One region of the Diaphorobacter sp. B2A2W2 genome, then DNA from elsewhere that is predicted to be linked to it. Evidence: predicted binding sites of a transcription regulator. Region 1 holds the regulator's gene; each other region holds the start of a gene.
What was found. The regulator FNR, encoded in region 1, switches genes on or off when oxygen is low (the NO sensors DNR and NnrR bind a similar motif). The targets are predictions, from matches to a motif close to TTGATNNNNATCAA.
Positions count from the first base shown of each region.

Region 1 (10,574 bases):
CCCAGTCTCGGTCCGACTTCGTGGTTATGGGCGAAAATCTCGCCCTTGTTGCGCAGGCGCTCTGGCTGGCGCGGCGCACCTTGCGCATCGTCCGCCAGAACCTGTGGTGGGCGGCTGCATACAACGCGCTGTGTGTGCCCCTGGCGATTGCGGGCTACATGCCGGCTTGGCTCGCGGGCCTGGGCATGGCGCTGAGTTCACTGCTCGTCGTGCTCAACGCGGCCCGCCTGGCGCGCCTGCCGGACCCGCTCAGCCACGAGAGTTCCGGCGACTGCGCTGGTGCCCCACGTGCCGTGAGCACGCCCTTGGAGGTCGTCTGATATGGACATCCTGTATTTGTTGATTCCGCTCTCCGTCGTACTGGTGCTGTTTGTACTGGCGGGACTGTGGTGGGCCGTCTACCGTGGCCAATTTGAGAACGTCGATCAGGAGGGGGAGCGCATTCTGAGGGACGGTTGATGTTCGTCAATAGGCCTACTGCGAGCCTGGTTAAAACTTTTTACTGCAAATACTAGAGGTGCCCGATGGATTCTTCACAAACAAGAGTTGCGCACTACGACGACACCGTAGTACGCCAGTTTTCTATCATGGCTGTCGTATGGGGGGTGGTCGGCATGCTGGTGGGCGTGTTCATCGCCGCCCAGCTGACCTGGCCTGAACTCAACTTCGGCATTCCATGGCTGAGCTATGGCCGGCTGCGTCCGCTGCACACCAATGCCGTGATCTTCGCATTCGGCGGCTGCGGCCTGTTCGCCACCAGCTATTACGTGGTGCAGCGCACTTGCCAAGCGGGGCTGTTTCTGCCCAAGTTGGCGGCGTTCACCTTCTGGGGCTGGCAACTGGTCATCGTAGCGGCGGCCATCAGCCTGCCGCTGGGCTATACCTCCGGCAAGGAATATGCCGAGCTGGAATGGCCGATCGACATCCTGATCGCTGCCGTGTGGGTCTCTTATGCGGTGGTGTTCTTCGGAACCATCGGCCAGCGCAAGGTGAAGCACATTTACGTGGCCAATTGGTTCTTCGGTGCGTTCATCATCGCCGTGGCGCTGCTGCACATCGTCAACAGTGCGGCCATTCCGGCGGGCTTCATGAAGAGCTACTCCGCCTACGCAGGCGTGCAGGACGCCATGGTGCAGTGGTGGTACGGCCACAACGCCGTGGGCTTCTACCTCACGACCGGCTTCCTGGGCATGATGTATTACTTCATCCCGAAGCAGGCTGGCCGTCCGGTGTACAGCTATCGCCTCTCCATCGTCCACTTCTGGGCGCTGATCTTCACGTACATGTGGGCGGGTCCGCACCACCTGCACTACACCGCGCTGCCTGACTGGACGCAATCTGTGGGCATGGTGTTCTCGCTGATCTTGCTGGCGCCCAGCTGGGGCGGCATGATCAACGGGATCATGACGCTGTCCGGTGCCTGGCACAAGCTGCGTGACGACCCCATCCTGCGCTTTCTGATCGTGTCGCTGTCGTTCTACGGCATGTCCACGTTCGAAGGCCCGATGATGTCCATCAAGACCGTCAACGCGCTCTCGCACTACACCGACTGGACTGTGGGCCACGTGCATGCAGGCGCTTTGGGCTGGGTGGGTCTGATCACCATGGGTTCGCTGTATTACCTGGTGCCTCGCCTGTTTGGCAAGGAGAAGATGCACTCCATCAAGGCAATTGAACTGCACTTCTGGATGGCCACCATCGGCATCGTGCTGTACATCGCCGCCATGTGGATTGCTGGCGTGATGCAAGGTCTGATGTGGCGCGCCGTGAACCCCGACGGCACGCTGACCTATACCTTCGTGGAAGGCGTCAAGGCGACCTATCCGTTCTACGCGATCCGCTTCTTTGGCGGTCTGCTGTACCTCGGCGGTATGTTGGTGATGGCATGGAATGTCTGGGTGACGGCGATCTCCGGACGCTCCGTCAAGGTGGCCATTCCCGCCGTGAAACCCGCTCACGCCTGAAGTTCGGAGGGTCAACTACATGTCCAATACGCATAACAAAGCATCCACCGGCTTCACGCACGAGAAGGTCGAAACCAGTAACTTCCTGATGATCGTGCTGATCTTGCTGGTTGTGGCCGTCGGCGGCCTGGTGGAAATCGTTCCTCTGTTCTTTCAAAAATCGACGACTGAGGCCGTTCAAGGCGTGAAGCCTTACACGGCAGTGCAATTGATCGGACGCGATATCTACCTGCGCGAGGGTTGCTACAACTGCCACTCGCAGATGATCCGTCCGTTCCGTGCGGAAACCCTGCGTTATGGCCACTACTCGGTGGCTGGCGAGTTCGTCTACGACCATCCCTTCCAATGGGGTAGCAAGCGCACTGGGCCCGACCTGCATCGCGTGGGTGGAAAGTACAGCGATGAATGGCATCGCATTCACCTGAACAATCCGCGCGACGTGGTGCCCGAATCCAATATGCCCGCCTATCCCTGGCTGGAAAAGAACCAGATCGATCCTTCCGTCGTCGCTCCTCGCATGAAGGCATTGCGCACGGTCGGCGTCCCGTATACGGATGAGGAGATCGCCAGCGCCGCCGAGCAGGTCAAGGGCAAGACAGAGATGGATGCCGTGGTGGCCTATCTCCAGGTTTTGGGCCGTGCGCTCAAGTAATCGAGGAACTGGTCATGGACATCACCACCATGCGTATCGTGGCCACGCTGGCGTCGCTGGCGTGTTTCGTGGGCATCTGGTTCTGGGCCTTCATGCGCCGCAACCGGGCCCGGTTCGAGGAGGCAGCACAGTTGCCCTTCGCCGAGGACTGAAGAAGTCTCCACAAGAAAAGAGATAACCCATGAGCGATTTCACGAGTAACTTCTGGTCCTTCTACGTGGCCGGAATCACCATCATCGGTATCGTGGCCTGCGGCTTGCTGCTGTGGATCACGTCCCGCAAGAAGGTCGAGGCTACGGCCGACAACACCACCGGTCACGTCTGGGACGAAGACCTGACGGAAATGAACAACCCCATGCCCCGTTGGTGGATGTGGCTGTTCATCATCACGCTGGTATTCGGTGCTGGCTATCTGGCTGCCTATCCCGGATTGGGGACCTTTAAGGGTAAGTTGGGCTGGACGCAGCTGGGCGAGTACCAAGCCGAAGTGGACAAGGCTAACGCAGAGTTGCAGCCCCTGTATGCGCGGTTCGAGGCCATGCAGCCCCAAGAGATGGCGGCCGACACAGCGGCCATGGCAATTGGTGAGCGTCTGTTCATGAACAACTGCGCGCAGTGTCATGGTTCCGATGCCCGCGGCAGCAAGGGCTTCCCCAACCTGGCCGACGGTGACTGGCTGCACGGCGGTGCGCCTGATCAGATCCAGAAGACCATCCACGATGGGCGCATTGGCGTCATGCCTCCCATGGCGGCCGCCGTGGGCTCGCCGGAAGATGTGCGCAACCTCGCCCACTATGTCCTGAGCCTTTCGGGAAGCCCGCATGACTCCCTGAAGGCGTCTCTGGGCAAGTCGAAGTTCACTGCGTGCGCTGCATGCCACGGGATGGACGGCAAGGGCAATGTGGCCCTGGGTGCCCCTAATCTGACGGATGACATCTGGCTGCATGGCTGGGGCGAAGCTGCCATCACCGCTATGATCAACAATGGCAAGACCAACGAGATGCCTGCCCAAACGGGCAAGTTGACCGATGCACAGATCAAGGTGTTGACGGCATACGTATGGGGTTTGTCCAATAAGGCCGGCGCCCCGCGCTGATGCTCCCTGTGCGGCCGGCTCCCCGTCGAGGGGCGCCGGCCGTTTTGCGTTTTGGAAGTTGCACTTCCTTTTTGAGATTCCACCATGAAGCCAGCCGAAGGTCAGCCCCGTAAGGTGATTCCTATCACGCCAGTGGGGGCCGAAAGTTCGCAGACCGAGGTCATTTCGCTCTATGAGGCGCAAAAGAAAATCTATCCACGCTCGATAAGTGGAGTGTTCGCTCGTTGGCGTTGGGCGATGGTGTTTCTGACACAGCTGGTTTTCTATGGCCTGCCATGGCTGGAGTGGGGTCAGCGCCAGATGGTGCTCTTTGACCTCGGAGCACGCCGTTTCTATATTTTTGGTTTGGTGCTTTACCCGCAGGACTTCATTTATCTGACGGGTTTGCTGATTATTTCCGCGCTGTCGCTTTTTCTGTTTACTGCAGTGGCGGGACGCCTGTGGTGCGGCTTCTCCTGTCCCCAGACCGTATACACGGAAATGTTCATGTGGATCGAGCACAAAGTCGAAGGCGACCGCAGTGCCCGTATGCGCCTGGACAATGGTCCGTGGACATTTGAGAAGATCTGGAAAAAATCTGTCAAGCAAGCCATTTGGATTGCGGTCGCATTCTGGACCGGCTTCACCTTCGTGGGCTATTTCGTTCCGATTCGCGAGCTGGGGGGAGAGTTGCTGGCCCTGCAAGGAGGGTGGCAGATATTCTGGGTGATCTTCTATGGGTTGGCCACGTACGGCAACGCAGGGTTCCTGCGCGAGCAGGTGTGCAAATACATGTGCCCTTATGCGCGTTTCCAAAGCGCAATGTTCGACAGGGACACGCTGGTCGTCTCTTACGATCCCGAGCGCGGCGAGCCTCGCGGGCCCCGTAACAAGACGGTAGACCACAAAGCTGCGGGACTGGGTGACTGCATCGATTGCACGCTATGTGTCCAAGTCTGCCCAACGGGTATCGATATTCGCAACGGACTGCAATACGAATGCATTGGTTGCGGTCTCTGCGTGGACGCTTGCAATACCGTGATGGATAAGATGAAGTATCCGCGCGGGCTGATTCGCTTCTCAACGCAGAACGGCGTCAAGAACCACTGGACCCAGTCGCAAATGCTCAAACGCGTGCTGCGACCCCGTGTGTTGTTCTATTCAGCGGTGCTGGTGGTGTTGTGCATCGGCATGCTGGCCAGCTTGGTGGTACGCACCCCGTTGAAGGTGGACATCGTGCGCGATCGCGCTGCGCTCTCGCGCATCGTGTCGGGAGGCAAGCTGGAAAATATCTACCGGCTGCAGATCATGAACGCTACGGAGGGGGCGCAGCGCTACACCATCAGCGCCCACGGCATGGAAGGGTTGGAAGTGGCGTCCGAGACCGCAATTGACATTGGACCGGCGGAATCCCGATGGGTGGTTGTCCGTCTTCAAATTCCGTATGGCTCAGCATCTCCTGGATCGCATACGGTGTATTTCGATATTCAAGCGCAGGGTGATAAAGCCCAAGTGGCAGAGAAATCCGTATTCCTCGTACCCCGCTGAAGGCGGTCGTGGAATACAAATGAACAAGCTGTGCTCATAAATGAGCGAGGAGTTAATATAAATGTTGAGTAATTCCCCCATGAAACTGGACGACGACGGAAAGCCTTGGTGGACGTTTGGCCATGTCTGGCTTGTCATCGCGGGGCCGGTGATTGTCATCATTGCGGGCTTCGTGACCCTCTGGCTGGCCGTGAGCAAACCCGACCCCGTCATCGCGGAAGACTATTACCAACGGGGCTTGAACATCAACGAGACCCTGAAGGAGTCTGGGGGCGACATGACGCCTGCCATGAAGGGGCGCAACCATGCAGCTACTCCGCTGGAGGATCAACCGCGCTGACCGGCAGGGCGAGTCCTCTTTGCATGCCGGAGAACAGATGCTAGGCTGTCAACTACACTTGCTAGGAGATGGGCGAATGTGGATGCAACGATTGATGTGGATCGCGTGGCCGGCCTTTTTGATGGCGGGCGTCATGGAAATGGTAGTGTTCGCCTTCGTGGATCCAGAAGCGCTGCAGTGGTTTGATCAACCCCTGCATCTCTCGCGCGAAGGTGTGTATACCATCGCCTTCTTCACGTTCTGGTTCGTACTCATGGCTTCCAGCGCATTGACGACGCTGTTGTCACTCTCGCCCTTTGAGTTGAATCGCTGCCCCGTGCCCAAAGGGGCGCGGCCGGCTGATTGCGCCAAATACGTTTCCTGATCTTTCCGCCGATCAGTTATGAATGAACAAAAAACCGAGGCTTAATGGCAGGCTTGCTGGCTGTTGACAATGCGCTTCAGCGCATCGGTATCGACGATGCGCACATGGCGCTGTTTTACTTCCACAATACCTTCTTCCACGAACTTGGAAAACGTGCGGCTGACGGTTTCCAGTTTCAATCCCAGGTAGCTGCCGATCTCTTCGCGTGTCATGCGCAGCACCAATTCGGATTGTGAGAAACCCCGGGCATGCAAGCGTTGTACGAGATTCAACAGGAATGCGGCAAGGCGTTCCTCGGCACGCATACTCCCCAGCAACAGCATGACCCCATGCTCACGAACAATCTCGCGGCTCATGATCTTGTGCACATGGTGCTGTAGTGCCGTTACTTCGCGCGACAACTCTTCAATACGGTCGAAGGGCATGACGCATACTTCGGCGTCTTCAAGCGCCACCGCATCGCAAGTGTGGCGGTCGCTCACGATGCCATCCAGGCCGATGATCTCGCCCGCCATTTGAAAACCCGTCACTTGATCGCGACCGTCTTCGGTGGCGACACAGGTCTTGAAGAATCCGGTGCGGATGGCAAAAAGGGATGTGAAGGGTTCACCGTTCCGGAAAAGCGTGCCGCCACGCTTGATCTTGCGTCGTACAGCAACAATGTCATCGATGCGCTTGAGTTGCTGGTCGTCCAGACCCACGGGCATGCACAGCTCACGCAGATTGCAGTTTGAGCAGGCAACTTTGATGGTCTGGAGATTCGTATGCATGGGAACCCTGTTCATGGCTTGAGCTTACCTCTGAACGGCTGGGAGACATGGAATGCCGTAGGCCGTTGGACGACTTTGAGCCGAAGTCAAATTGTCGCCACAAGGACCTTATGGGCGCTTGATCAACGTCAAGGACTCATGGGGGACTCTACGGCACAGTGATATGAAAGTGCAAGGAATCCCGTCATGACCGTTGTTACAACAGAGCTCCTGCGTCGCTTTGACGTCCCAGGGCCGCGCTACACCTCTTATCCGACTGCTGATCGTTTTGTCGAGGCTTTTGGCGAGCGGGAATACATCCTTGCGCTGCAGCAGCGTCGCGTGGGTTCGGTAGCCAAGGCGATGCCTTTGTCGCTTTATGTCCACATCCCGTTTTGTGAATCGCTGTGCTATTACTGCGCGTGTAACAAGATCATTACCCGGCATCCAGAGCGGGCAGAGGTCTACTTGCGTTACCTCAGCCGTGAGATCGACCTGCATACGGCGCACTGCGGTGTGGGTCAGCATGTGAGCCAGCTGCATTTCGGCGGAGGCACGCCTACTTTTCTGACGGATGACGGTTTGCGCGAACTGATGGGCATGCTGAGGCGCAGTTTCGTCCTCGTTCCGGGGGGGGAGTACTCCATAGAAGTGGACCCCCGGACCGTGGATGAAGCGCGGCTGGGATTGTTGGCGGAGCTGGGTTTCAATCGCCTGAGCTTTGGCGTGCAGGATTTCGACCCTGAAGTACAAAAGGCCGTGCACCGCATTCAGCCTGCCGAAAAGGTGTTCGCGTTGGTCGATGCGGCTCGGAAGCTCGGGTTTGAATCGGTGAACGTGGATTTGATCTACGGGCTGCCGCGACAGACACCGGAGTCGTTTGATCGCACCTTGGAGCAGGTAGCCGAGCTGCGGCCAGACCGGATCGCGCTGTATGCGTACGCTCACTTGCCAGAACGCTTCAAGTCGCAGCGACGCATCATCACGGCCGAGTTGCCCATGGCTTCGGCCAAGGTGTCCATGCTGGCCCGGTCACTTGATGTGTTCCAGGAAGCCGGCTACGTCTACGTGGGCATGGACCATTTTGCGCTGCCTGACGATGCGCTGGCGGTGGCCAAGCGGCAAGGCAGGCTGCACCGCAATTTCCAAGGCTATAGCACGCAGCCCGATTGCGACCTGATTGGTCTGGGCGTTTCTGCCATCGGGCGCGTGGGCGCTACTTACAGCCAAAATGTGAAAACGCTGGACGAGTATTACGACTGCATTAACCAGGGGCATTTGCCTGTGGTGCGCGGGCTGGCGTTGACCAAGGACGACTTGGTGCGCCGCGCAGTCATCATGGCGTTGATGTGCCAAGGTGAATTGCTGTTTGAGCCGTTGGAACAGTCTTGGCTGATTGATTTCCGCAGTTATTTCGATGCGGAATTACAGCAACTGCAAGAAATGGCGGCTCAGGGCTTGGTGAAAATCAGTGATGAGGGCGTTGAAGTCACGCCCATGGGATGGTATTTCGTGCGCGGCGTGGCCATGGTGTTCGACAAGTATCTGCAGGCTGACCGTAACCGCGCTCGCTTTTCCCGGATTATTTGACCCATGCTGTGGGCGCTGGCCACGACGGCCTTCCTGATGGGGCTGATGGGAGGGGCTCACTGTTTGGCGATGTGTTCTGTTCCCTGCGCGGCGCTTACGGGGCTGGGTGGCACGCCGGACGCCACCCACACCATTCAATGGGCGTCCCGCCGCGGAATCCTCCAACGGGTAGCGCAGTTTCACGTGGGGCGCCTGATCGGTTACGGCGCCGCAGGGGCGGTGGTTGCGCTGGCCATGGAGCAACTCGCATGGCTGGGGCAAAGCACCTCGGCATTGCGCCCCCTTTGGACGCTGATGCATGTGCTCATCCTCGCGTGGGGCGGGATGATGATGGTGCAAGCGCAGCAGCCCTTGTGGGTTGAGCGGGCGGGGCGTGCTGCCTGGGCGAAGGTCAAGCCCTTGGTCTCTCGGCCTGGCGGGCTCCTGACCGCGGGTGTGGCCTGGGCGCTCCTGCCATGCGGCCTTCTGTATACCGCACTGTTGACTGCCGCTCTCAGCGGAAGCGTGCTCCGCGGAGCCTTGTGCATGGTCCTGTTTGGCGTAGGAAGCGGTGTATGGCTGGTGCTGGGGCCGTGGACTTTTGGCCGCATTCGCGCTTGGATCGGCGTGAAGGGTGGGGCGTGGGGGTCTCGGCTGGCAGGTGGCGTGCTTTTTTCCCTGGGTGCATGGGCGCTGTGGATGGAGGTTGTCCATGGGCAGCCGGCGCCGTGGTGCGTGCCCTGAAAACAGCGTTTTTTGGAACCACAGCGACTCCGCGAAGCATGCCGTGGCAAGCGAATGGCGCAAACCGAGGCGCTCAGGCGTGACGTATCGCTGTCAGATCTATACCAGCGGAAGTGACGAGTCTGTTCTCATCGACGTGGAGAAATCCAGCTACACATCGCTGCCTTACTGGATGCGCCATCGTGCGTATGAGGGCGCGCTGCGTGTCGGCGTGATTGCCGAAGGACTGGGAAACGCCCGAACCACGCCAGGATATTTGCCATCGGTGCGACGACTACCAAGGTCTGCTCTGTGCCTTGCAGATGGGTGGGTTGCGCGCGCTGGCCGCGGAGCGCCGGATTTTCTGAGCAGGTATTGAGGTCGCTGGCACTCACCCGGAGCGAGGGCGCAAGCGATTACCGGAGAAAAGGTGTCTGCGAATGCCACCGGACCGGCATCCTGAACCGGGGGTTCAGGTGGGCGAGGGCAGCCAGGCGTTGGGTTCATCTGACGCGAGATGATCACGCTCACCGGGCGATGTACCAAGCCCGTGCTCAATGAGCATTGGTTCAAGGAAATATAAAGCCCGGCAGCACCGCAGACATGTTCATTGTAGTGGGCCGCCCGTGTGCAGCCAGGGGCCAGGCTTTTACCGTAATGGTTATAGGAGGCGCCCATCCTCGCCCAGCGCCTCGTCCAGGCGCAGGAGCAACTGCTGCACGCGCTCATCGCTGTCGTGCACGTGCGGCGCGACCGGGGTGGGGACGATGCGCGCAGGGGCTGAGGCGGCTGCCAAATCGGCGGCTTCGCGGTCGGCGATCTCGAAAGCCAGGTTGAGGGCCGCCAGCACGGCGATGCGCTCACGCGCGCGTACTTTGCCCGCGTCACGGATGCGCGTCATGGCGGTATCCACGCGCTCGACCGCCTCCAGCAGGCGCGACTCCTGGCCGTCCGGGCAGGCCAGGAGATAGCTTTGCTGGAGGATCTGTACCTCGATCTGCTTCATGGCGCGTCTTTCGTCTCGGCAGTGCCGGGGAGTTCGGGCTCGGCAGGCAGGCGGTCCAGCAATGCGTTCACGCGCGCACGGGCAGCCTGCAGGCGGGATTGGAGGGAATCGCGCTCCTGGGTGAGCGCCGCGACCTGTTGCGCCAACAGGGCATTGGTGCGCTGCAACTCGGCATGGCGCAGCAGCAGCCGCTCAACGCGCTCGGCGATCTGGTCGATGGAAGAGGGGGAGGCCATACGCTGCCGATTGTAGGGATCGGCGTGCGAACCATCGTAAAATTGCGCAGTTGGTGCTCGCGGCGTGGTTCACATGCCGCAGTTCAACGGGAAGCAGGGAGGGACTCTCCGCCATGGAGTGTGTCCTGTGCCTGCGCTGCCCCCGCAACGGTCAGCGGATGAGCCGTACCTCGGCTCCCTCTTCATTGACAAGCCACTGAGCGCCTTGAACAAGCGTTTGGGAAGGCGATGCAGAGCGTTCCGCCAGCCCGGATACCGGCCAACGAGGTGGCTCCGCGTTTCCTTTTGTGAAACCTGGGCCGTTATGCCCAGGTGCCGACGGGGAGGTCGGCCGTGGCGATCTCTCTG
Region 1 covers NZ_JBWZOR010000008.1:80,307-90,880, forward strand. Annotated here, with positions in the region: gene AC1PPL_RS13770 (heavy metal translocating P-type ATPase) at 1-320, shown strand, start outside; gene ccoS (cbb3-type cytochrome oxidase assembly protein CcoS) at 322-459, shown strand; gene ccoN (cytochrome-c oxidase, cbb3-type subunit I) at 525-1,964, shown strand; gene ccoO (cytochrome-c oxidase, cbb3-type subunit II) at 1,984-2,616, shown strand; gene AC1PPL_RS13790 (cbb3-type cytochrome oxidase subunit 3) at 2,631-2,768, shown strand; gene ccoP (cytochrome-c oxidase, cbb3-type subunit III) at 2,798-3,712, shown strand; gene ccoG (cytochrome c oxidase accessory protein CcoG) at 3,797-5,239, shown strand; gene AC1PPL_RS13805 (FixH family protein) at 5,301-5,579, shown strand; gene AC1PPL_RS13810 (hypothetical protein) at 5,656-5,943, shown strand; gene fnr (fumarate/nitrate reduction transcriptional regulator Fnr) at 5,985-6,728, opposite strand; gene hemN (oxygen-independent coproporphyrinogen III oxidase) at 6,900-8,282, shown strand; gene AC1PPL_RS13825 (sulfite exporter TauE/SafE family protein) at 8,286-9,005, shown strand; RNA gene ssrS (6S RNA) at 9,412-9,591, opposite strand; gene AC1PPL_RS13835 (cell division protein ZapA) at 9,646-9,990, opposite strand; gene AC1PPL_RS13840 (hypothetical protein) at 9,987-10,226, opposite strand; cobalamin riboswitch at 10,261-10,504, shown strand.

Region 2 (10,574 bases), on a different contig from region 1:
AACAGGTCCAGCGCGTCGCAATCGGTACCCCGCGCGCCGCTGTGGCCCGCCAGTTGCATGTCGCGCAGCACGCCACAGGCGCGCCGGGCCACCAATGCGGGCCGCGCATTGGGCGCGCGCACCAGGGCCGCGGCCACGGCGGCCTCGCGCTCATCCAGGCCGTGCGCGGCCTTGCCGAACAGCGTGCGCGCCAGCGCGTCGATGCCCACGATCTCCCCGCGAAACGGCACCAGGTTCAGGTACGCCTCCAGGATCTGGTCCTTGCGCCAGCGGCGGTCCAGCACCTGCGCGGCCACGGCCTGCCCCAGCTTCTGCGGCACGCTGCGCCCACCGGGGCCCTGCCGCAAGAAATCGGTATCCGGGCCGTCGAGCAGCCCCGCGAGCTGCATGGTCAGCGTGCTGGCGCCGCGCGTGCGCTGGTTCCACAGGTTGCCCCAGGCGGCGGCCGACACCGCGGCCCAGTCCACGCCGCTGTGTTCGTAAAAGCGCCGGTCCTCGCTCAGCACCAGCGCCTGGCGCAGCGCGGGCGACACATCGGCCACGCCCAGCCACTGGCCGCGGCGTACGGTGGCGTCGGTACGCAGGCGCTGCAGCACCTCGCCCTCACGCGAAAGCACCAGGGTCTCGGACGAGCGGAAATCGGCGCGCACCTCATCGAACGTGGGCAGCGCCAGGCTGACCGTGCTGGCCAGCGCCAGACACGCCGCCGCGAGGGCGCGTTGCCACCTCACAGGCGCGTCACCGCGTGGCGCGCAGTGCGGCTGCATCGCACCAGCGCTGCGCCACCTGCGGCGAAGTGGTGCATACCGCGTCGTGCGTGGCGGTGGTCACGGCGCGCTCCAGCAACTGGATGTCGGCCTCGTGCTGGCGCGCCACATGCGGGTCCTCGAAGAAGATGGCGCGGTGGCAGCGCCGCTGCAGCACCCAGTCGGCAATCTGCGCGTCGCCGCCCAGCGGGCCGCTGTTGAAGCGCTGCACCCAGGGCGTATCGGCGGGCCAGCCGCGCGCCCAGGCCAGCTCGTTCAGGCGCTGGCCCGTGGTGCCCGTGGCCACGCGCTGGCGAAAGCGCGAGAGCAGCTCGAAGTTGCGCGCCGCAAAGTCCAGCATGGCGGACTTCATCGCATCGTGGGCGATCAGCGCCAGCGTCTGCGCGCCGTAGTCATGGAAGCGGTCGGCGTTGCGGTCGGCCGGCAGGCCGGCATGCATGCGCTCCATCTCCACCCAGTCGCGCGCGCTGGCCACGGTGGACAGGAACGGCTTGCCGTGGATCACGCACTGGCGCTTGAGCGCCAGCGCCTCCGGGAAGATGGACGACGGGTCCACCGGGTCGATGAGGTAGATGGCGCCGTCCAGCGTGCGGCCCGGCTCGGGCATGCCCACCACCTCGGCCACGAGCTTCATCAGCCCGCCCTCGCGCCCATAGGGGTAGCGCACCAGCGGCCGGTAGCCCTGCAGCATGCCGGCGGCGGCGATCGCATCATGGGTGCGGCCCACGGTGTGCAGGCCCAGCCGCAGTTCGCGTATGCCCGCTTCGCAGGCGCGCAGGAAGGCGAACAGCGCACCGTCTTCGGTATGGTGGTGCAAACGGTTGGCGGCTAGACCCATCAGCATGTACAAAGGCTTTCAGACGAAGAAGAGGGACAACTGCCGAGCATAGTCGCAGCCGCACACGCCACCGCTGCCGCGGCCTTACCGGCCACGCCACCAGGCGAAGAGCAGCACAGCCAGCAGCACCCACAGCATGATGATGAGCGCCGCGGCCAGCCAACTGCGCGGGCGCGCCAGCATGCGCGCGGCACGCTCGCGCGCGGCCAGCAGCACCGGCGGCGGCAGCAGGCGCAGCACCAGGGCCAGGCCCAGGGGCACGATGAGCAGGTCGTCCAGATAGCCCAGCACGGGAATGAAATCGGGTACTAGGTCAATGGGGCTCAGCGCATAGGCGGCCACGGCCAGCGCCAGCAGGCGCAGCGCCCAGGGGGTACGCGGGTCGCGCGCGGCCAGGTAGACGACGAGCACGTCGCGCTTGAGCGCGCGCGCCCATTGCTTGGCGATTTGCAGCAGTCCCATGGCGTGTTCAGGCGGGGGGATTCATCCAAAGGGCTGCATCGTACGAGCTGCCCCACGCGGAAATGGCTTGATGTACATCAAAACCCTACCGGGGTCGGGTGACGACAGTGACTGATTCCCCTTGATAACTGCCCTGCCCCATGGCCAAGAAGTTTCCGCTGAACCCCGCACATCCCGAGCGCACGTGCTGGGGCTGCGACCGCTACTGCGCCGCCGATGCCATGCAGTGCGGCAACGGATCGGAACGCAGCCAGCATCCGGCGGAGCTGTTCGGCCCCGACTGGGCCGAGTGGGAGCCGCCTTCGGCCGGCGAGGCGCCTGCACAGCAGCAGCCCGCCGCATCACAGCCGGCCTGACCGCGCGGCCACTCATTCCAGCTCCAGCAGCACGGGCTGGTGGTCTGATGCCTGCGTCACGCCATCGACCCGCACCGCATGCACCAGGCTCCTCAGCGAATCACTGACCCAGATGAAGTCACAGGCCAGCGGCTGCGGCGCATAGGTCTGGTCGAACACGCAAAACGTGGGCGGCTGCGGCGCGCCGGGGTGCAGCAGTCGCCATGCATCCCACAACGGGGGCTGGCCTGCCTGACCCGCGGTCGCGCCCTCCTCGTCCGCCAGCGCAGCGGCCAGCGCAGCGTATTCGGGCTCGTGCGCCTGCAGGTTGAAGTCGCCGCACAGCACGGCGTGGGGCGTGTGCGCCTTGGGCTGGAACGGCGAGCCGTCGGCCAGTCCCTGCGGCGGCTGCGCAGCCTGCGCACAGGCCTGCAGGTGCAGCGCACGCAGCGCCTGCGCCTGCGCCATGCGCTGGGGCTTGGAGTAGTACTCCAGGTGCGTGGTCATCACGCGCACCGGGCCCAGCGCGGGGTCCTGCACAGTGAGCACGCTGCACAGGCGCGGCATGCTGCGCACGCCGGCATCGGGCGGGTATGGCAGCGGGTGGTGCTGCAGTTGCAGCACGGGCAGGCGCGTGGCGATCAGGTTGCCAAAGCGCTGGCGGCCCGCGGCGGTCCACTCATCCACCGCCGCGCCAAAGAACACCTGCCAGCCTGCGGGCAGCGCGGCCTGCGCCTGCGCCACCTGGTCACCGGGCGCACCGGCCAAGCCGGGGTAGTTCACCGCGATCTCCTGCAGGCACAGCACATCCACGTCGCCCAGCGCCAATGCGTATTGCACGATGCGCGCGGGGTCCACGCGGCCGTCCAGGCCGCGGCACCACTGGGTGTTCCAGGTGACGAGCTGCATGGTTTACTCCTGAAAACAGAGCTGCTCGCGCTTGCTGCACGGGCGCTGGAGGCTGATTTGGTTTGAATTGCTACTTGATGCCCGCGCGCATGAAGCTTTGCACGAACTGGCGCTGAAAGAGTATGAACCCGATGAGCAGCGGCGCGGTGGACATCAGCGTGGCCGCGGTGATGAGCGACCATTCCACGCCCTGCTCCACCGACGAGAACACCTGCAGCCCCACGGTGAGCGGGCGCGATTCCACGCTGTTGGTGATGATGAGCGGCCACAGGAAGTTGTTCCAGTGAAAGCTCACCGACACCAGCGCAAAGGCGGTGTACACCGGCCGCGCCAGCGGCACGTATACGCGCCACAGGATCTGCAGGGCGCTGGCACCCTCCACGCGCGCGGCTTCATCCAGCTCCTTGGGAATGCCCATGAAGGTCTGGCGCAGCAGGAAGATGGCAAACGCCGAGGCGAAGTACGGCAGACCGATGGCCACCAGCGAGTCCACCAGGCCCAGGCGGCCCATGGTCTTGTAGTTCTCCACCAGCAGGATGTCCGGCATGACCATGAGCTGCACCAGCACCAGCGCGAAGGCCACGTTCTGGCCGCGAAAGCGATAGCGCGCGAAGGCATAGGCCGCCAGCGTGGACAGCACCAGCTGCGCGGCCAGGATCATCACCACCAGCACGGTGGTGTTGAGGAAGTAGCGCGCGAAGGGCGCGGCCTCCCAGGCGCGGCGGAAGTTCTCCAGCGTCCAGGGCGCCAGCAGGTCGAAGCGCGTGGCGTACTCCGCGGGGTGAAAGGCCGTCCACACCGCATAGGCCAGCGGCAGCAGCCACAGCAGGGCCAGCGTCCAGGCGGCCAGGGTGTCCAGCAGGGTGACCTGGTACAGCGTATTGGTTCTCATGGCGCGTCGCGCCCTCCTAAGGGATGAAACCGGCACCACCCAAGCCAGGGCCGCCGTGCAAGGGCCGCCCCGCCGCACGGGCAGCGTCCTCCTTCCCACGCGCAGCGTGAGAGAAGGGGGAAGCGGCGCAGCCGCTCAGGGGGTTGTTTCACTGGTAATGCACCCGTTTGTCGAACACGAAGAACTGCACCAGCGCCACGCCGGCCAGCGCCACCACCAGCACCACCGTGAGCGCCGCGGCATAGCCCGTGTCCCAAAACTTGAAGCCCACCTCGTACAGGTGGTACAGCAGCAGCGTGGAAGCGTTGTCCGGCCCGCCGCGCGTGAGGATGAAGAGATGGTCCACCAGACGGAAGGCGTTGATCACGGCATTGACCAGCACGAACAGCGTGGTGGGCATGAGCAGCGGCCACTGCACGCGGCGAAAGAAGTACCAGCGCGACGCGCCCTCGATGGCCGCGGCCTCCTTCAGGCTGGGGTTCAGCGTCTGCAGCGCGGCCAGGTAGAAGATCATGAAGAAGCCCGCCTCCTTCCACACCGCCACCACCGTGACGCAGGCCAGCGCCGTGGCCGGGTCGCCCAGCCAGTTGCGCGACGGCAGCCCGAGCAGGCTGGTGATCTGCTCCAGCAGCCCGTACTGCGGCGTGTAGAAGAACAGCCAGATGTTGGCCACGGCGATCATCGGCAGCACGGTGGGCGTGAAGTACGCCATGCGCACCCAGGTGCGCCCCACCATGCGTTCATTCACCCACAGCGCCATGATCAGCGCCAAGCCGATGGACAGCGGAATGGTCGCGCCAGCGAACCACAGGTTGTTGCGTGCGGCCTGCCAGAACACGGGGTCGTCCACCATGGCCGCATAGTTCTCCAGCCCCACCCACACCTCCGCACGACCGGCGCGGGGCGTGGAATGGAAGCTGTCGATCAGCGTGGCCAGCGTGGGCCAGTGCGTGAAGGCCACCAACAGGACCAGGGCCGGAAGCAGCATCAGCCAGGCGTGCACGGCACGCTGACTGCTGCCCGCATCCGGCGTGCTGCGCATCACCGGCATGGGAGGCCCACCCTTACTTGTAGCTGCGCAGAATGCGGTCGGCCTCGCGCTGAGCGTCCTTCATCGCTTGCGCCGAGGTCTTGGTGCCGTTCAGCGCGGCCTGGATGGCGTCGTTGAGCACCTTGGTCACACGCTGGTTGTCGTGCGTGGAGAACTCGGCCACCGATACCGGCAGTTGGTCGCGCGCCACCAGCGCGGGCGGGAAGTCCTGGCCGTACTTCTTGAGGGCAGGCGTGTCATAGGCGGCCTGCGACACGGCCACGTAGCCGCTGTCCATGCTCCACTGCGCAGCGCGCTCGGGCTGGGTGATCCACTTGGCGAACTCGAACGCGGCCTGCTGCTGCTCTTGTGGCGCCTTCTTGAAGATGTAGAAGTTGCCGCCGCCCGTGGGCGAGCCCTTGCGCAGGTTGCCGGCAATCTGGGCCACGCCGAAGTCGAACTTGGCGTTGTTCTTCACGTTGGTCAGGTTGCCCGTGGTCGTGATGATGATCGCGGCCTTCTTTTCGAAGAAGTCCTTGGGCGTCGTGCCCCACTCCACCACGCCCTTGGGGTGCACGCCTTCCTTGGTCAGGTTGACCCAGAAGTCCAGCGCCTCGATGACCTTGGGGTGGTCGAAGGTGACCTGGGTGCCGGCCCCGTTGGCCAGCAGCACGTCGTTGGGCGTGGTCAGCGTCTGCAGCATCCAGTAGGCAAAGCCGGTGGACGGGATCTGGATGCCGTACTGCGTCACGTTGCCGCTGGCGTCCTTCTTGGTGAGCTTGTGCGCCGCTTCCTTCAGTTCCTTCCAATTCTGGGGCGCCTCGTGGGGGTCCAGACCGGCTTCCTTGAAGGCCTCCTTGTTGTAGTACATGACCACCGTGGAGCGCTGGAACGGCACGCCCCAGGTCTTGCCGCCCGTCTGGCTGTTGGCCATGAAGGCCGGGTAGAAGCCCTTGAGCCAGGCACGGTCGGCGTCGGTCTTCACGAAGTCGTCGATGGGGGCGATGGCGTCCTCGTCGATCAGCGTGAACATGTCGGTGGACAGCAGCACCGAAGTGGCCGGCGCCTTGCCGGACTTGTGCGCGGTGAGCGCCTTGACGATGGTCTCCTGGTACGTGCCGGCATAGATGGGCACCACCTTGTACTGCGGATGCGCCTTGTTGAAATCGGCCGCGTAGCCGTCGATCACCTTGGTGATGGGGCCGCCCACGGCCACGGGGTAGTAGAACGGCACCTCCACCGGGGCCTGCGCATGGGCGGTAACGGCACACAGCGCCATGGCCGCGAGGGCGGGCGCAGCCAAGGTCTTCAAAAACATCTTGCGTTGCATTGCGAAAGCTCCTGAGGTCTGGAAAGAGTGGGGAGAGGAAACGAAAGGCAGCGCCGTGCACGCCCATGCGGCGCAGGCTGCGTAAGAAGTGGCTCAAGCCGCCAGGCGCTGGCCCTGGGCGTCAAAGAAATGCTGGTCGTGCCCGCACCACCGCAGGCGCACACCCTGGCCGTTGGCTGCGGGGGCGTGCTGCCCCGGCGCGCGCACGGTGATGAATTCGGTGCCGATGGCGCAGCGCAGCACGGCATCCGCGCCCAGGTATTCCTGGCTGTGCACGGCGGCGGCCACGCCGCTCGACCCACCGCTGCCATCGTCCAGGGCCACGGCCTCGGGACGCAGGCCGAGCCAGTGCGCCTGCGTGCGACCCACGGCGATATCGGTGCCCGCGATGCGGCCCTGTTCCAGGCGCACCAGGTTCATGGCGGGCGTGCCGATGAAGCGCGCGGCAAAGGTGGAAGCGGGCGCGGCGTACACATCGCGCGGCGGCGCGCACTGCTCCACACGCCCCTGGTGCAGCAGCACCACCTGGTCAGCCATGCTCATGGCCTCGGCCTGGTCGTGCGTCACGTACACCACGGTGAGGCCCAGGCGCTGCTGCAGCTCACGCAGCTCGGTGCGCATCTCCTGGCGCAATTGCGCATCCAGGTTGGACAGCGGCTCGTCCATCAGGCACACGCGGGCCTGGGCCACCAGGGCGCGGCCCAGCGCCACGCGCTGCTGCTGCCCGCCGGACAACTGTGCGGGCCGGCGCTCCAGCAGCGGGGCCAGGCCGAGCAGCTCGGCGGCTTGCGCCACGCGCTGCGCGGCCTCGGCCTTGGGCACCTTGCGCACCGCCAGTCCAAAGCCGATGTTCTGCGCCACGCTCAGATGCGGAAACAGCGCATAGTTCTGAAACACCATCGCGATGCCGCGCGGCGCTGGCGGCAACCGCGTGACGTCCTGCCCGTCGATGCGCACGCTGCCCGACGTGGGTGACTCCAGCCCGGCGATGATGCGCAGCGTGGTCGATTTGCCGCAGCCCGAGGGTCCCAGCAGCACGCAGAAAGAACCGGGCTCAATGCGCAGGTTCATGGACTGCAATGCCGTGGTGCTCCCCCAGGACTTGGCAACCGCATCAAGTTCGATCAGTGACATCGCGGCAGTGTAGGGACCGCTTGTGACGCTGGCGTTACGCACAAGCGCACTGCCAGGGCCCCTGCGGTCCTGGTCCTTTGCCCGCCGCGCTTTCATTACCAGCAATGGGGAATGCAGAGGGTGATCGCCAGGTGCGGCCGCATGACTTGCCACGATCCACATAGCCACCTGCGATTCGTGCACAGGCCCTGCGGACCTATTGGGCCCCATTGGCTGCATACCTCAGATACACCGCCCTTTCTCTCGGGCTGAGCCCTCCTCAGGCCCGTGGCGAACAGGGGCAGGTCTGGCGTATGCATCCCATCACGCGGATTGGGTTCTACTCACACGGGCCCGTCGTGGCCCGGGGCGCGGTTGAGCAGCTGCGTGCTTTGGCTGGCACTGGCCGACAGATAGCGCTCGTAATGCCGAAGGATGTCCGCAATGACCTCTTCGCCACGCAGGTACTGGATGTCGTAGCCCGATCGCCCGTCGGCAAAAAAGGTGATGGGCTCCACCACGTAGAGCCGCTGCTTGTCCTGCGGCGCCACCTCGGCCAGCATGAAGCCCGGCAGCTTGCGCCGCACGGGGCGCACGCCATAGACAAAATCGCGCAGCTCGGGCATGGGGATGGTCAGGCGGATCTGGGCGGCATCGGGGTCGGCAACGGCGGTGTCGTCCTGCACATGCGCCTGCACGCCGCGGCGGCCCAACTCTGCCACCACATCGCGCATGGCGGGCAGCACCGTGGCCTGCATGAAGCGCAGCACGTCAGCGCGCGTGGGCTGGTGCACGATCTGCTCCAGCCGCTTGCGCCAGTGCTGCCCGCTCCAGAAGTTGGTGGCCATGGCCAGATCTTGCGAGGCATGGGCGCGGTCGGCCTGCATGGCGCGCCACAGACCCCAGCACAGCGCCACCATGATGGCCGCCACGGGCAGGGCAGCCGCCAGCGTCAAGGCCTGCAGCGCCTTGAGGCCGCCCGCCACCAGCAGCACCGCCGCCGTCACACCCAGCACGGCGGCCCAGAACAGCCGCTGCCACACCGGCGAGCGCGGGTTGCCTCGCGTTGCGATCGCGTCCAGCACGTACGCGCCCGAGTCGGCAGATGTGATGAAGAACACCGAGATCAACACGATGGCCAGCCACGAAACGATTTTCACAAACGGCAGGTACTCGAAGAAGCGAAACAACAGCGCATCCACGTTACCAGCCGTCTGGGCCAGCGCGCCCTGCGCCACATGGGTGTCAATCCAGATGGCACTGTTGCCAAACGCCGTCATCCACAGCAGGTTGAATGCGGTGGGCACGAGCAGCACGCCGACGATGAATTCGCGCACAGTACGCCCGCGTGAGATGCGCGCAATGAACATGCCCACGAAGGGCGACCAGGAGATCCACCATGCCCAGTACAGCACCGTCCAGTCGCCGTACCAGCCGGGCTGCTGCGGTGCCTCGTAGGCAAAGGTGCGCAGCGACATCTGCACCAGGCCGGAGAAATAGTTGCCGACGTTCTCGCTCAGCGCCTGGAACAGATGGACGGTGGGCCCGAAAGCGATGACGAAAGCCAGTAGCACGAACGACAGCGCCAGGTTGAACTCGGACAGAACGCGCACCCCTTTGTCCAAACCCGTGATGGCTGACAGCCCGGCCAGGATCGCCACCACGGCGACCACGGCTACGCGAAACAGCGCGGTGTTGGTGTCCCAGCCGGTCAACAGTCCAATGCCTGCAGCCAGCTGCAGCGCGCCATAACCCAGCGTGGTGGCAATGCCCGCGATGGTGCCCACAAGCGCGAAAGCATCCACCGTATGTCCGATGGGCCCGTTGATGCGCTGCTGCAGCAGCGGGTACAGGCCCGACCGCATGGTCAGCGGCAGGTTGTAGCGAAAGCCGAAATACGCCAGCACCAGCCCCATGGTGCCGTACACCGCCCAGGCATGAAACCCCCAGTGAAAAAACGTGGACTGCAGGGCCTCGCGCGCCGCGTTGGCCGTGCCTGCCGGCGCCATGGGCGGTTTGATGTAGTGCTGCAGCGGCTCGCCCACGCCAAAGTACATGAGCCCGATGCCCATGCCTGCGGCAAACAGCATCGCGGTCCACGACAGAAAGCTGAAATCGGGCTTCGCATCATCGGGGCCCAGGCGGATGTCGCCAAAACTGCTGGCCGCCACCAGCGCCAGAAAGACCAGGAACAGCGTTACCGCTGCGCTGTAAAACCAGTCAAAGTGGCCCACCACCCAGACCTGCACACCGGTGAAAAAGCGGACAGCCTGCTGCGGGAACACGCCGCACAGCGCCAGCAGCAAGCCCAGCACCAGCAATGACGGAACCACCACCGGCGCCGAAAACGTAAACCGTGGGCCTGCCTCGGAGCCGGCCGCAGGCGGCTGCCCCTGCGGCCCAGAGCCGTGACCGCCAGAGAGGGAGCGTTCATTCGACATAGGAACTCCTTGGAGCAGTGCATGACGAGCAGCAGGCGTGCATCGCGGCACGCGCCGGTCAGCATACAGCGCCCCGAAGCGATGCGCACGCCGTCAGTCAAGGCGCTCCAACTCGGTGCGAGCGACGCGCCCCTGGCGGGCCGTCACCTACCCAATGTGGCGCGAGAACGTCTGGGCATCGCCAGGGGTAGTGGACAGCCGTGCATCCCCATCGTCCGGGGTCATCCAGCCCGTCAACGCCCTCTGCACACACCCGTTCGCACCGTCCCCTCGATGTCAACTCTAGCGAGGGCTGCACCTCGAAAGGCCGGAGCCTTGCCCGAGGCGCCGCACGCCAAATACGCCCAATGGACCGTGAACAGCCTGAGCAGCGCCGCCCGCGCCGGACTGGGCGGAGGGAACGGCAGGCACGGCAGCAGCCAGACGCCCGACCAGGCCAGCGACCAGCAACGGCGGC
Region 2 covers NZ_JBWZOR010000002.1:167,333-177,906, reverse strand. Annotated here, with positions in the region: gene pbpC (penicillin-binding protein 1C) at 1-767, opposite strand, end outside; gene AC1PPL_RS04040 (methylglyoxal synthase) at 739-1,611, opposite strand; gene AC1PPL_RS04035 (YkvA family protein) at 1,690-2,067, opposite strand; gene AC1PPL_RS04030 (DUF3079 domain-containing protein) at 2,208-2,423, shown strand; gene AC1PPL_RS04025 (endonuclease/exonuclease/phosphatase family protein) at 2,436-3,311, opposite strand; gene AC1PPL_RS04020 (carbohydrate ABC transporter permease) at 3,382-4,203, opposite strand; gene AC1PPL_RS04015 (carbohydrate ABC transporter permease) at 4,352-5,254, opposite strand; gene AC1PPL_RS04010 (ABC transporter substrate-binding protein) at 5,268-6,563, opposite strand; gene AC1PPL_RS04005 (ABC transporter ATP-binding protein) at 6,657-7,697, opposite strand; gene AC1PPL_RS04000 (BCCT family transporter) at 8,021-10,117, opposite strand.
Region 2: a site for FNR is predicted at 2,135-2,148, ahead of AC1PPL_RS04030 (DUF3079 domain-containing protein). Genes of this name have one in related genera too.

Region 3 (10,574 bases), on a different contig from region 1:
GGGCGGCAATGCCCTCAGCACCTTCCGCGCCCAGCAACTGCAACCCGCCCTGGCGGCCATTCATCCCAAGATCGACGGCATTGCGGCGCGCTTCGTGCACCTGGTGGCCGGCGACGCCGCACCCGATGCCGCCGCGCGCGAGCGCCTGGCCGCGCTGCTGACCTACGGCGACCCATACGCCGGCCCGCGGGACGGCATGGTGCTGTATGTCACTCCGCGCCTGGGCACGGTGTCGCCCTGGGCGTCCAAGGCCACGGACATCGCCCACAACTGCGGCCTGGCGGTGCGCCGCATCGAGCGCATCACCGAATACCGCATCAGCCTCAAGGGCGGCCTGCTGGGTGGCAAGCCCGAGTTGAGCACCGAGCAGCTGCAGCAGGTTGCGGCGCTCTTGCACGACCGCATGACGGAATCGGTGGTCACCACGCTGGACGAGGCGCAGCGCCTGTTCACCGAGCTGCAGGCCGAGCCCATGGCCTTCGTGGATGTGCTGCAGGGCGGGCGTGCGGCGCTGGAGGCTGCGAACAAGGCCTGGGGCCTGGCCCTGGCCGACGACGAGATCGACTATCTGGTCAATGCCTTCACAGGCCTGGCGCGCAACCCCACCGACGTGGAGTTGATGATGTTCGCCCAGGCCAACAGCGAGCACTGCCGCCACAAGATCTTCAACGCGCAGTTCACCATCGACGGCGTGGCGCAGGACAAGAGCCTGTTCGGCATGATCCGCAACACCGAAGCCGTGTCGCCCCAGCATACCGTGGTGGCCTATGCCGACAACGCCTCCATCATGGAAGGCAGTGAGGTCGAGCAATTCATCGCCAAATTCGAGTCTTTCGCCCAACAGGTAAGCGCTCCAAGCTATCAAAAGCGTAGTGCAACCCACCATGTGCTGATGAAGGTGGAAACGCACAACCACCCCACTGCCATCTCGCCATTCCCTGGCGCTTCCACCGGCGCGGGCGGCGAGATCCGCGATGAGGGCGCTACCGGCCGCGGCTCCAAGCCCAAGGCGGGCCTCACGGGCTTCACCGTGTCCAAGCTCTGGGGCAGCGAGGTGGGCAAGCCCGAGCACATCGCCAGCCCCCTGCAGATCATGACCGAGGGGCCGCTGGGCGGGGCCGCGTTCAACAACGAGTTCGGCCGGCCCAACCTGACGGGCTACTTCCGCGAATACGAGCAGGTGGTCGGAACGGGCGAGGGCGCCATCATCCGCGGCTACCACAAGCCCATCATGATCGCGGGCGGCCTGGGCACGATCGACGCGCGGCTCACCCAGAAAATCCTGTTCCCCGCCGGCACGCTGCTGATCCAGCTCGGCGGCCCCGGCATGCGCATCGGCATGGGCGGCGGCGCCGCCAGCTCCATGGCCACGGGCACCAACGCGGCGGAGCTGGACTTCGACTCCGTGCAGCGCGGCAACCCCGAGATCGAGCGCCGCGCGCAGGAGGTCATCAACCACTGCTGGGCGCAGGGGGCGGACAACCCCATCCTGGCCATCCATGACGTGGGCGCGGGCGGCCTGTCGAACGCCTTCCCCGAGCTGACGAATGACGCGGGCCGCGGCGCGCGCTTCGACCTGCGCGCCGTGCCGCTGGAGGAGTCCGGCCTGGCGCCCAAGGAAATCTGGTCCAACGAGAGCCAGGAGCGCTATGTGCTGGCCATCGCGCCCGAGTCGCTGGCGCAGTTCACGGCCTTCTGCGAGCGCGAGCGCTGTCCCTTCGCCGTCATCGGCACGGCCACCGAGGAGCGCCAACTGGTGCTGGAAGACACGTCGGTCACGTCCGGCGACCAGAAATTTCCTGTGGACATGCCCATGGATGTGCTGCTGGGCAAGCCGCCCAAGATGCACCGCGATGTGACCAGCGTGCAGCGCAGCTTCGCGCCGCTGAACGTGGACGGCCTGCCGCTGGAGAAGGCTGTGATCGAGGTGCTGGCCCACCCCACGGTGGCGTCCAAGCGCTTTCTCATCACCATCGGCGACCGCGCCGTGGGCGGCCTGACCCACCGCGACCAGATGGTGGGTCCCTGGCAGGTGCCCGTGGCCGACGCGGCCGTGACGCTGGCCGACTTCCGTGGCTTTGCCGGCGAGGCCATGGCCATGGGCGAACGCACGCCGCTGGCGGCGCTCAACGCGCCCGCGTCGGGCCGCATGGCGGTGGCGGAGAGCATCACCAACCTGTTGGCGGCACCCATCGAACTGCCGCGCGTGAAGCTGTCGGCCAACTGGATGGCGGCATGCGGCGAGCCCGGAGAAGACGCCGCGCTGTACGAGACCGTGAAGGCCGTGGGCATGGAGCTGTGCCCGCAGCTGGGCATCTCCATCCCCGTGGGCAAGGACAGCCTGTCCATGCGCACCCAGTGGAGCGAGGGCGGCCAGACCAAGAAGGTCACCTCGCCCGTCAGCCTCATCATCACCGCGTTCGCCACGCTGGCCGACGTGCGCGGCACGCTCACGCCGCAGCTCGACGCCAAGGAAGAGGACACGACCCTCGTGCTGATCGACCTGGGCCGCGGCAAGATGCGCATGGGCGGCTCCATCCTCGGGCAGGTGCTGAACCAGACCGGCGACGAGACGCCCGACCTGGACGACGCCAAGGATCTGATCGCCCTGGTGGATGCCGTGAACGCGCTGCGCGCTAAAGGTGCGATCCTGGCCTACCACGACCGGGGCGACGGCGGCCTGCTGGCTACCGTGGCCGAGATGGCCTTTGCCGGTCAGGTGGGCGTGGCGCTGAACGTGGACATGCTCATCACCGAGGGCGACGGCATCACCGACAGCCGCATGGACAGCGGCGAGGGCAAGAACTGGGGCGCCCAGATCAGCGGCCGGCGCGAGGAGCGCACGCTGCGCGCGCTGTTCAACGAGGAACTGGGCGTGGTGCTGCAGGTGAGGACCAGCGAGCGCAACGAGGTCATGCAGACGCTGCGCGCGCACGGCCTGTCCACTTGCAGCCACTTCGTGGGCAAGACGCGCCCGCTGTCCTCGCCCATCGATGCGGGCAAGGGCGAGTTGCAGGTGTGGCGCGATGCCAAGGCCGTGTTCAGCGCCAGCCTGCCGGACCTGCACCAGGTGTGGGACGCGGTGAGCTGGAAGATCTGCCAGCAGCGCGACAACCCCGCCTGCGCTGACAGCGAGCACGCCGCGGCCGGCGATCCCGCAGACCCCGGCATGCACGTGCAGCTCACGTTCGACCCATTGGACAACGTGGCCGCGCCGTACATCGCCACAGGCGCGCGCCCGCGTGTGGCAGTGCTGCGCGAGCAGGGCGTGAACTCGCATGTGGAGATGGCCTACACCTTCACCGAGGCGGGCTTCGAGGCGTTCGACGTGCACATGACCGACCTGCAGACCGGCCGTGCCGACCTGGCGCAGTTTGCTGGCGTGGTGGCCTGCGGCGGCTTCAGCTACGGCGACACGCTGGGCGCGGGCATCGGCTGGGCGCGCTCCATCACGTTCAACGAGCGCCTGTCCGCCCAGTTCCAGCAGTTCTTCGCGCGTGGCGATACCTTCGCCCTGGGCGTGTGCAACGGCTGCCAGATGTTTGCCGAACTGGCCGACATCATCCCTGGCGCGCAGGACTGGCCGCGCTTCACCACCAACCAGAGCCACCGCTTCGAGGCGCGCCTGTCGATGGTCGAAGTGCTGGAATCGCCCAGCATCTTCCTTCAGGGCATGGCCGGCAGCCGCCTGCCGATCGCCGTCGCGCACGGCGAGGGCTATGCCAACTTCCAGTACCGTGGCAATGCCGACAAGGTGGTGCGTGCCATGCGCTTCGTGGACAACCATGGCCAGCCGACCGAGCGTTACCCGTTCAATCCCAATGGCAGTGCCGGCGGGCTCACGGCCGTGACCACGGCGGACGGACGCTTCACGGCCATGATGCCGCACCCTGAACGCGTGTTCCGCAACATCCAGATGAGCTGGACCGATCTGGCCGCCACGGGGGGCAAGGACGCGTTCAGCCCCTGGATGCGCGTGTGGCGCAACGCACGCAAGTGGGTGGGGTGATCGGCGCCGCGGCGCGCGGCTAGCAGCCGCCGCGCACCTGGCACTCGGGCACGATGCGCCCGTGCGAATCGCGCCACTGCATCGGCGGACTGTCGGAAGACGGCGCCGCCGGCGCGGGTGGCTGCGGCGGCCGGTACGGATCGTGCAGCACGGTGGATGAGCCCACGCCGGCTCCGACGTGTGCGCCGCCCATGGGAACCGAGGTGCCCACGCCCACGCCGCCAGTCACCTGGCCGCTTGGGTGCACTCCCACTCCGACGCCCATCGGCCCCACGCCGGTGCCCACCCCGGCTGATACGCCGCCCGAACCCACGCCGACGCCCACGCTGAACGGCCCCACCGGCACGCCCACGCCCAGGCGCGCCGACGGGCCGGCGCAGGCGGACAGCACCAGCGCGGCCAGCGCGGCGGCGGTGCGCGCGGGGCGCGAGGAGGCAGTGCGAGAGGGCATGCCGCCATGGTACGCCTGCCCACCGTATTGCAAAATCAATAGCTGTCAGCGCTTGTCCCACATGCGTTAGGGGGTGTTTTCAATCAGAATGGCGGCTTCTTGAAAGGAACTCACCCATGGCCGGCGCCAGCCTTCTGACCCTGCTTGACGACATCGCCACCATCCTGGACGACGTGGCCCTCATGACCAAGGTGGCCGCCAAGAAAAGCGCCGCCATGGCCGACGACGTGTCCGTCATGACCAAAGTGGCGGCGCAAAAGACCGCAGGGGTGCTGGGCGACGACCTGGCGCTCAATGCCCAGCAGGTCACGGGCGTGCGGGCAGAGCGCGAGATCCCCGTCGTGTGGGGCGTGGCCCGCGGATCCCTGGTGAACAAGGCCATCCTCGTGCCGGCGGCGCTGCTCATCAGCGCGTTCGCGCCGTGGGCCGTGACGCCGCTGCTCATGGTGGGCGGGGCCTTCCTGTGCTTCGAAGGCTGCGAAAAGCTCGCGCACAAGCTTTTGCACACGCCCGAGGAAGATGCCGTGCAACACGCGATCCATGCGCAGGCCAACGCCAATCCCAACGTGGACCTGGCGCGGGTGGAGAAGGACAAGATCAAGGCGGCCGTGCGTACCGACTTCATCCTCTCTGCCGAAATCATCGCCATCACCCTGGGCGCCGTCGCGGGCGCGCCTTTTGCGCAGCAAGTGGCGGTACTGGCGGGCATCGCCGTCCTGATGACGGTGGGGGTCTATGGCCTCGTGGCGGGCATCGTGAAGCTGGATGACCTGGGCCTGTGGCTCAGCCGCCAGGCCAGCAACGCGGCACAGGCCCTGGGCCGCGGCATCGTCGCGGCCGCTCCCTGGCTCATGAAGACGCTGTCGGTGGTGGGCACCGCAGCCATGTTCCTCGTCGGCGGGGGCATCCTGGTGCATGGCGTGCCGGCGCTGCACCATGCCGTCGAGGGCGTGGGCGCGGCGGTGCAGGGTTGGCCGCTGGGCGGACTGTGGTCGGTGCTGGTGACCAACCTGCTCAATGCCGTGGTGGGCTTGGTGGCGGGCGCCGTGGTGCTGGCGGGGTGGACGCTCGTGGGACGGCTGCGCGGCAAGGCGGCTGCCAATGGCACACATTGAATGAGGCCATATGCCGCCGTTTGTGACGGAATAGACACATACGAATAGACACACAGATTCTGGGTTTGATCTGCAGCAATATTGACCATATTACTCGTGGGCTTAATACGTGCACGGGGGTCGTCCCCGGTCAACCCAACGTATCGAGTCAACATGAAAAAGAATCTTCTGGCCCTGGCCGTTCTGTGTGCGATGACCTCCGGCGCTGCCTTCGCGCAGCAGGTTGCGGAAGGTTCCTGGCTGGTGCGTGCACGCGCGGTGCATCTGGACAGCGCCAACAACGGTGCCGCCGGCGACGCGGGCGTGAGCATCAACGACAAGTGGATTCCTGAAGTTGACGTCTCGTACTTCTTCACGCCCAACCTCGCTGCCGAACTGGTCCTGACCTACCCGCAAAAGCACGACGTGCGCCTGAACGGCGACAAGATCGGCTCGCTCAAGCACCTGCCGCCCTCGCTGCTGCTGCAGTACCACTTCACGAACTTCGGCGCGTTCAAGCCGTACGTCGGCGCTGGTGTCAACTACACGCGCTTTTCCAGCGTGAAGCTGCCCGCGGGCCTGGACGTGAAGCGCAACAGCTGGGGCGGTGCCCTGCAAGTGGGCTTCGACTATGCGCTGGACAAGAACTGGTCCCTGAACGTGGACGTGAAGAAGGTGTACATCGACACCGACGTGCGCGGCGTGGGCACTTTCAAGGTCGACCCGGTGCTGTTCGGCGTGGGCGTGGGCTACCGCTTCTAAGAACGCAAGTTCCGTTCTTCATGGTGGGGTGGGCCGGCGCATGCGCCGGCCCTTTTTTTTTATCCTCGGCGGACGGTAAATTGATGCTCTCATTGAAGGAGCTATTTGCGCTTGGTGGGCAAGCGCTTCCGCCTGATTTGATCCTTTATTGGCTGGGCGGCGAAAAAGCCAACCACAGCGGGCAATCCGGCACAAGAGGTGCACTGTGGATTGCCCTGCAGATCGCGCGTACGTCCTACCTGAAGAGGTGTCGTTGGACTGCAGGGGCGCGTTGGCAGGTGGCCTACGCTGCAGCGCTATGTCTGCAGTTTCTCCCCTTGCTCGGCTTGACGGCGTCCTTCACCACCTCGGCCTGGCAACGCCGCAGCCGCCCGCGGGTGTGGCCTCGGCCGCCGAACGCGGCGAGATCCTGGCCGGCCTGTTGCAGCCGCAGGCGGCGCTCTCACCCAAGTATTTCTACGACCAGCGGGGCTCGGAACTCTTCGAGGCCATCACCCGCCTGCCCGAGTACTACCCCACGCGTACCGAGCGTGCCTTGCTGCGGCGCCACGGGCACGCCATTGCCCAGGCCGTAGGCCCGGAGCGTGTGGTGATCGAGCCCGGGGCGGGCAATTGCGACAAGGCGCGCGAGCTCTGCGCGCTGGTACGGGCCACGCACTTCGTGGGGGTGGACATCTCCGCCGACTACCTGCGGGATGCCATCGCGCGCCTGCGCGTGGCACTGCCGGGCCTGCATGCCCGCGCCGTGGGCGCGGACATCACCCGGGGTGTGCACCTGCCGCCGGACGTTCCCGGTGCGCGCCGCCTCGTCTTCTACCCTGGCTCGTCCATCGGCAACTTCGACCCGCCCCAGGCACTGGCCCTGCTGCGGCACATGCGCGAACTGGCGCTGGACGATGGCGGCCTGCTGATCGGCTTCGACCTGCCCAAGGACGTGGCCGTGCTGGAGGCCGCGTACGACGACGCCGCCGGCGTGACCGCGGCCTTCAACCGCAACGCGCTGGCCCACGTGAACCGCCTGGTCGGCAGCGACTTCGTGCCCGCGCAGTGGCGCCACCGCGCCTTCTTCAACCCCCATGCCTCGCGCATCGAAATGCACCTGGAGGCCGCGGGGCCGCAGCGTGTGCGCTGGCCGGGCGGCGGGCGCGACTTTGCGGCGGACGAGCGCATCCATACCGAGAACAGCTACAAGTACCCGCTGCCGGATTTCACCGCGTTGCTGCACGAAGCGGGTTTCACGCGCACGCAGGCCTGGACGGACGATCGCGGCTGGTTCGCCATGGTGCATGCCCAGGCGTGATGCCGCCAGGGGATACCACATGCGCTTGCCACCCTCGACTCCCACGCTGCCGTCGTCGCCGCAGCAGTCGCAGCCCTCGATGGCGCTGCGCTACGCCGCGGTGCGCGCGGCCACCGAGGCGCTGGCGCGGCCCCTCTCGGCCGAGGACTGCTGCGCCCAGTCCATGCCCGACGCCAGCCCCGTCAAATGGCACCTGGCGCACACGAGCTGGTTCTTCGAGACCTTCGTCCTGGAGGCGCACGAGAGCGGCTTCCGAGCATTCGATCCGGCGTTCCGCGTGCTGTTCAACTCGTACTACCACGGCGTGGGGCGGCAGCACCCGCGCCCGCAGCGTGGGTTGATCACGCGGCCCGACCTGGCCACCGTGCGGGCCTACCGCGCCGACGTGGATGCGCGCATGCAGCAGCTCCTGTCGCAGCCCGAGGTACCGGGTGACGTGCTGGCGCTGGTGGAACTGGGCCTGCAGCATGAGCAGCAGCACCAGGAGCTGATCCTCACCGACGTCAAGCACCTGCTCTGGTGCAACCCGCTGTGGCCGGCCTACCAGGGCACAGCCGCGGCCGTGGTGGTGGACGCCATTGCGGCACAAGACACCGCGTGGCGGCGCCTGGAAGGCGGCCTGGCGCAGATCGGCCACGATGGCGAGGGCTTCGCCTTCGACAACGAGACGCCGCGCCACACCGTCTTCCTGCAACCCTTCGAGATCGCCACCCGACCGGTGACCAACGCGCAGTACCTGGCTTTCGTGCAGGCCGGCGGCTACCGCGAGCCGGCCCACTGGTTGGCCGAGGGCTGGGACTGGCGGCGTGCGCAAGGGCTGGAGTACCCCATCTACTGGCGCAGTGATGGGGAGTGCGGCCAAGGTGGCGGGCCAGGCGGCTGGAGCGAATTCACGCTATCAGGCGAGCGCCCGCTGCATCCTGCGCAACCGGTGGTGCACCTGTCCTACTACGAGGCCGATGCCTTTGCCCGCTGGGCCGGCGCGCGCCTGCCCACGGAAGCCGAGTGGGAGGTGGCCGCCGCGGCGGCCTGTGCCGGGCCCGCGGGCTGCGTGGACCATCCCGCAGATGCCGATGTCTTGGACGACGGCAGCCGGCTGCATCCCCGCCCCGCGGCACCGGCGGTCGGCGCCGATCCCTTCCATCTGATGGGCGGCGAGGTCTGGGAATGGACGCAGTCCAGCTACGCCCCGTACCCCGGCTTCGCGCCCGCGCCCGGTGCCGTGGGCGAGTACAACGGCAAGTTCATGGTGAACCAGTACGTGCTGCGCGGCGGCTCCTGCGCCACGCCGCCCGGCCATGTGCGTGCCAGCTACCGCAACTTCTTTCCCGCCACGGCGCGCTGGCAGTTCACGGGCCTGCGGCTGGCACGCGATGCCCGCTGAGCAGTGGGTATGCTCCTGAATCAGGAGCTACTAGCGCTTGTCAGGAAAGCGCTAGAGCCGAAAATCGCTTAAACCGCGTCCAGCGCCTGGTGCAGGTCGGCCAGCAGGTCGTCGATATGCTCGATGCCGATGGACAGGCGCACCATGCCCTCGGTCACGCCCGCCTGGGCCAGTTCTTCGGGATTGAGCTGGCGGTGCGTGGTGGAGGCCGGGTGCGTGGCCAGCGACTTGGCGTCGCCGATGTTCACCAGGCGCGTGAACAGCTGCAGCGCGTCCAGGAAGCGCGCACCGGCGGCGCGCGGGTCGCCGCTGGCCTTCAGGCTGAACGACAGAATGCCCGAGGCGCGGCCTTTCATCTGGCGCTGCACCAGGGCATGGTCCGGGTGGTCCGGCAGGCCCGCGTAGCGCACCCACTCCACCTTGGGGTGGCCCTGCAGCGCCTCGGCGATCTTCTGCGTGTTCTCGCAAATGCGGTCCATGCGCAGCGCCAGCGTCTCGATGCCCTGCAGGATCAGGAAGGCGTTGTGCGGCGAGATGGCAGCGCCCGTGTTGCGCAGCGGCACCACGCGTACGCGGCCGATATAGGCGGCCGGGCCCAGGGCCTCGGTGTAGACCACGCCGTGGTAGCTCACGTCAGGCTCGTTCAGGCGCTTGAAGCGTGCCTTGTGCTCAGCCCAGGGGAACTTGCCGCTGTCCACGATGGCGCCACCCATGCTGTTGCCGTGGCCGGCCAGGTATTTGGTCAGGGCGTGCACCACGATGTCGGCGCCGTGCTCGATGGGGCGCAGCAGGTAGGGGCTGGGCACGGTGTTGTCCACGATCAGCGGCACGCCATGCGCATGGGCCACGTCGGCGAGGGCGCGGATGTCGGTCACGTTGCCCAGCGGGTTGCCGATGGATTCGACAAAGATGGCCTTGGTGCGCGCGTCGATCAGCTGGCCGAAGCTGGCGGGATCGCGTGCGTCGGCAAAACGCACCTCGATGCCCTGCTGGGGAAAGGTGTGGGCAAACAGGTTGTAGGTGCCGCCATAGAGCGTGCTGGCGCTGACGATGTTGTCGCCCGCCTCGGCGATGGCCTGGATGGCGTAGGTGATGGCCGCCATGCCCGAGGCCACGGCCACGGCGGCAATGCCGCCCTCCAGCGCCGCGACGCGCTTTTCCAGCACGTCGGTGGTGGGGTTCATGATGCGCGTGTAGATGTTGCCGGGCACCTTCAGGTCGAACAGGTCGGCGCCGTGCTGGGCGCTGTCGAAGGCGTAGGCCACCGTCTGGTAGATGGGCACGGCCACGGACTTGGTGGTGGGGTCGGGCGAATAGCCGGCGTGGACGGCCAATGTCTCGATGCGCATGTGCTTCCTTTACGGGTGAAGGGGAGGGCGGGGCCCGGCGTCCTGGGGCGCTTCCTAGTGCGAGCCCCTGGGCGCCCTGGGGCGGAGATAGCCGCGCGATTATGGCGGCCCACCCTCCACAGGCCAACGATGCATTGGCAATGTCGATATGCGCCCGCGCGGCGCCGGGCGGGCGTTGCGTTATCCCCGCAGCCTGTGGGCTGTGCTGTGGAAAACCCCGTGGGC
Region 3 covers NZ_JBWZOR010000001.1:493,386-503,959, reverse strand. Annotated here, with positions in the region: gene purL (phosphoribosylformylglycinamidine synthase) at 1-4,009, shown strand, start outside; gene AC1PPL_RS02295 (hypothetical protein) at 4,029-4,460, opposite strand; gene AC1PPL_RS02290 (DUF808 domain-containing protein) at 4,577-5,575, shown strand; gene AC1PPL_RS02285 (OmpW/AlkL family protein) at 5,729-6,316, shown strand; gene egtD (L-histidine N(alpha)-methyltransferase) at 6,615-7,616, shown strand; gene egtB (ergothioneine biosynthesis protein EgtB) at 7,636-9,000, shown strand; gene AC1PPL_RS02270 (O-acetylhomoserine aminocarboxypropyltransferase/cysteine synthase family protein) at 9,069-10,349, opposite strand.
Region 3: a site for FNR is predicted at 5,641-5,654, ahead of AC1PPL_RS02285 (OmpW/AlkL family protein). Genes of this name have one in related genera too.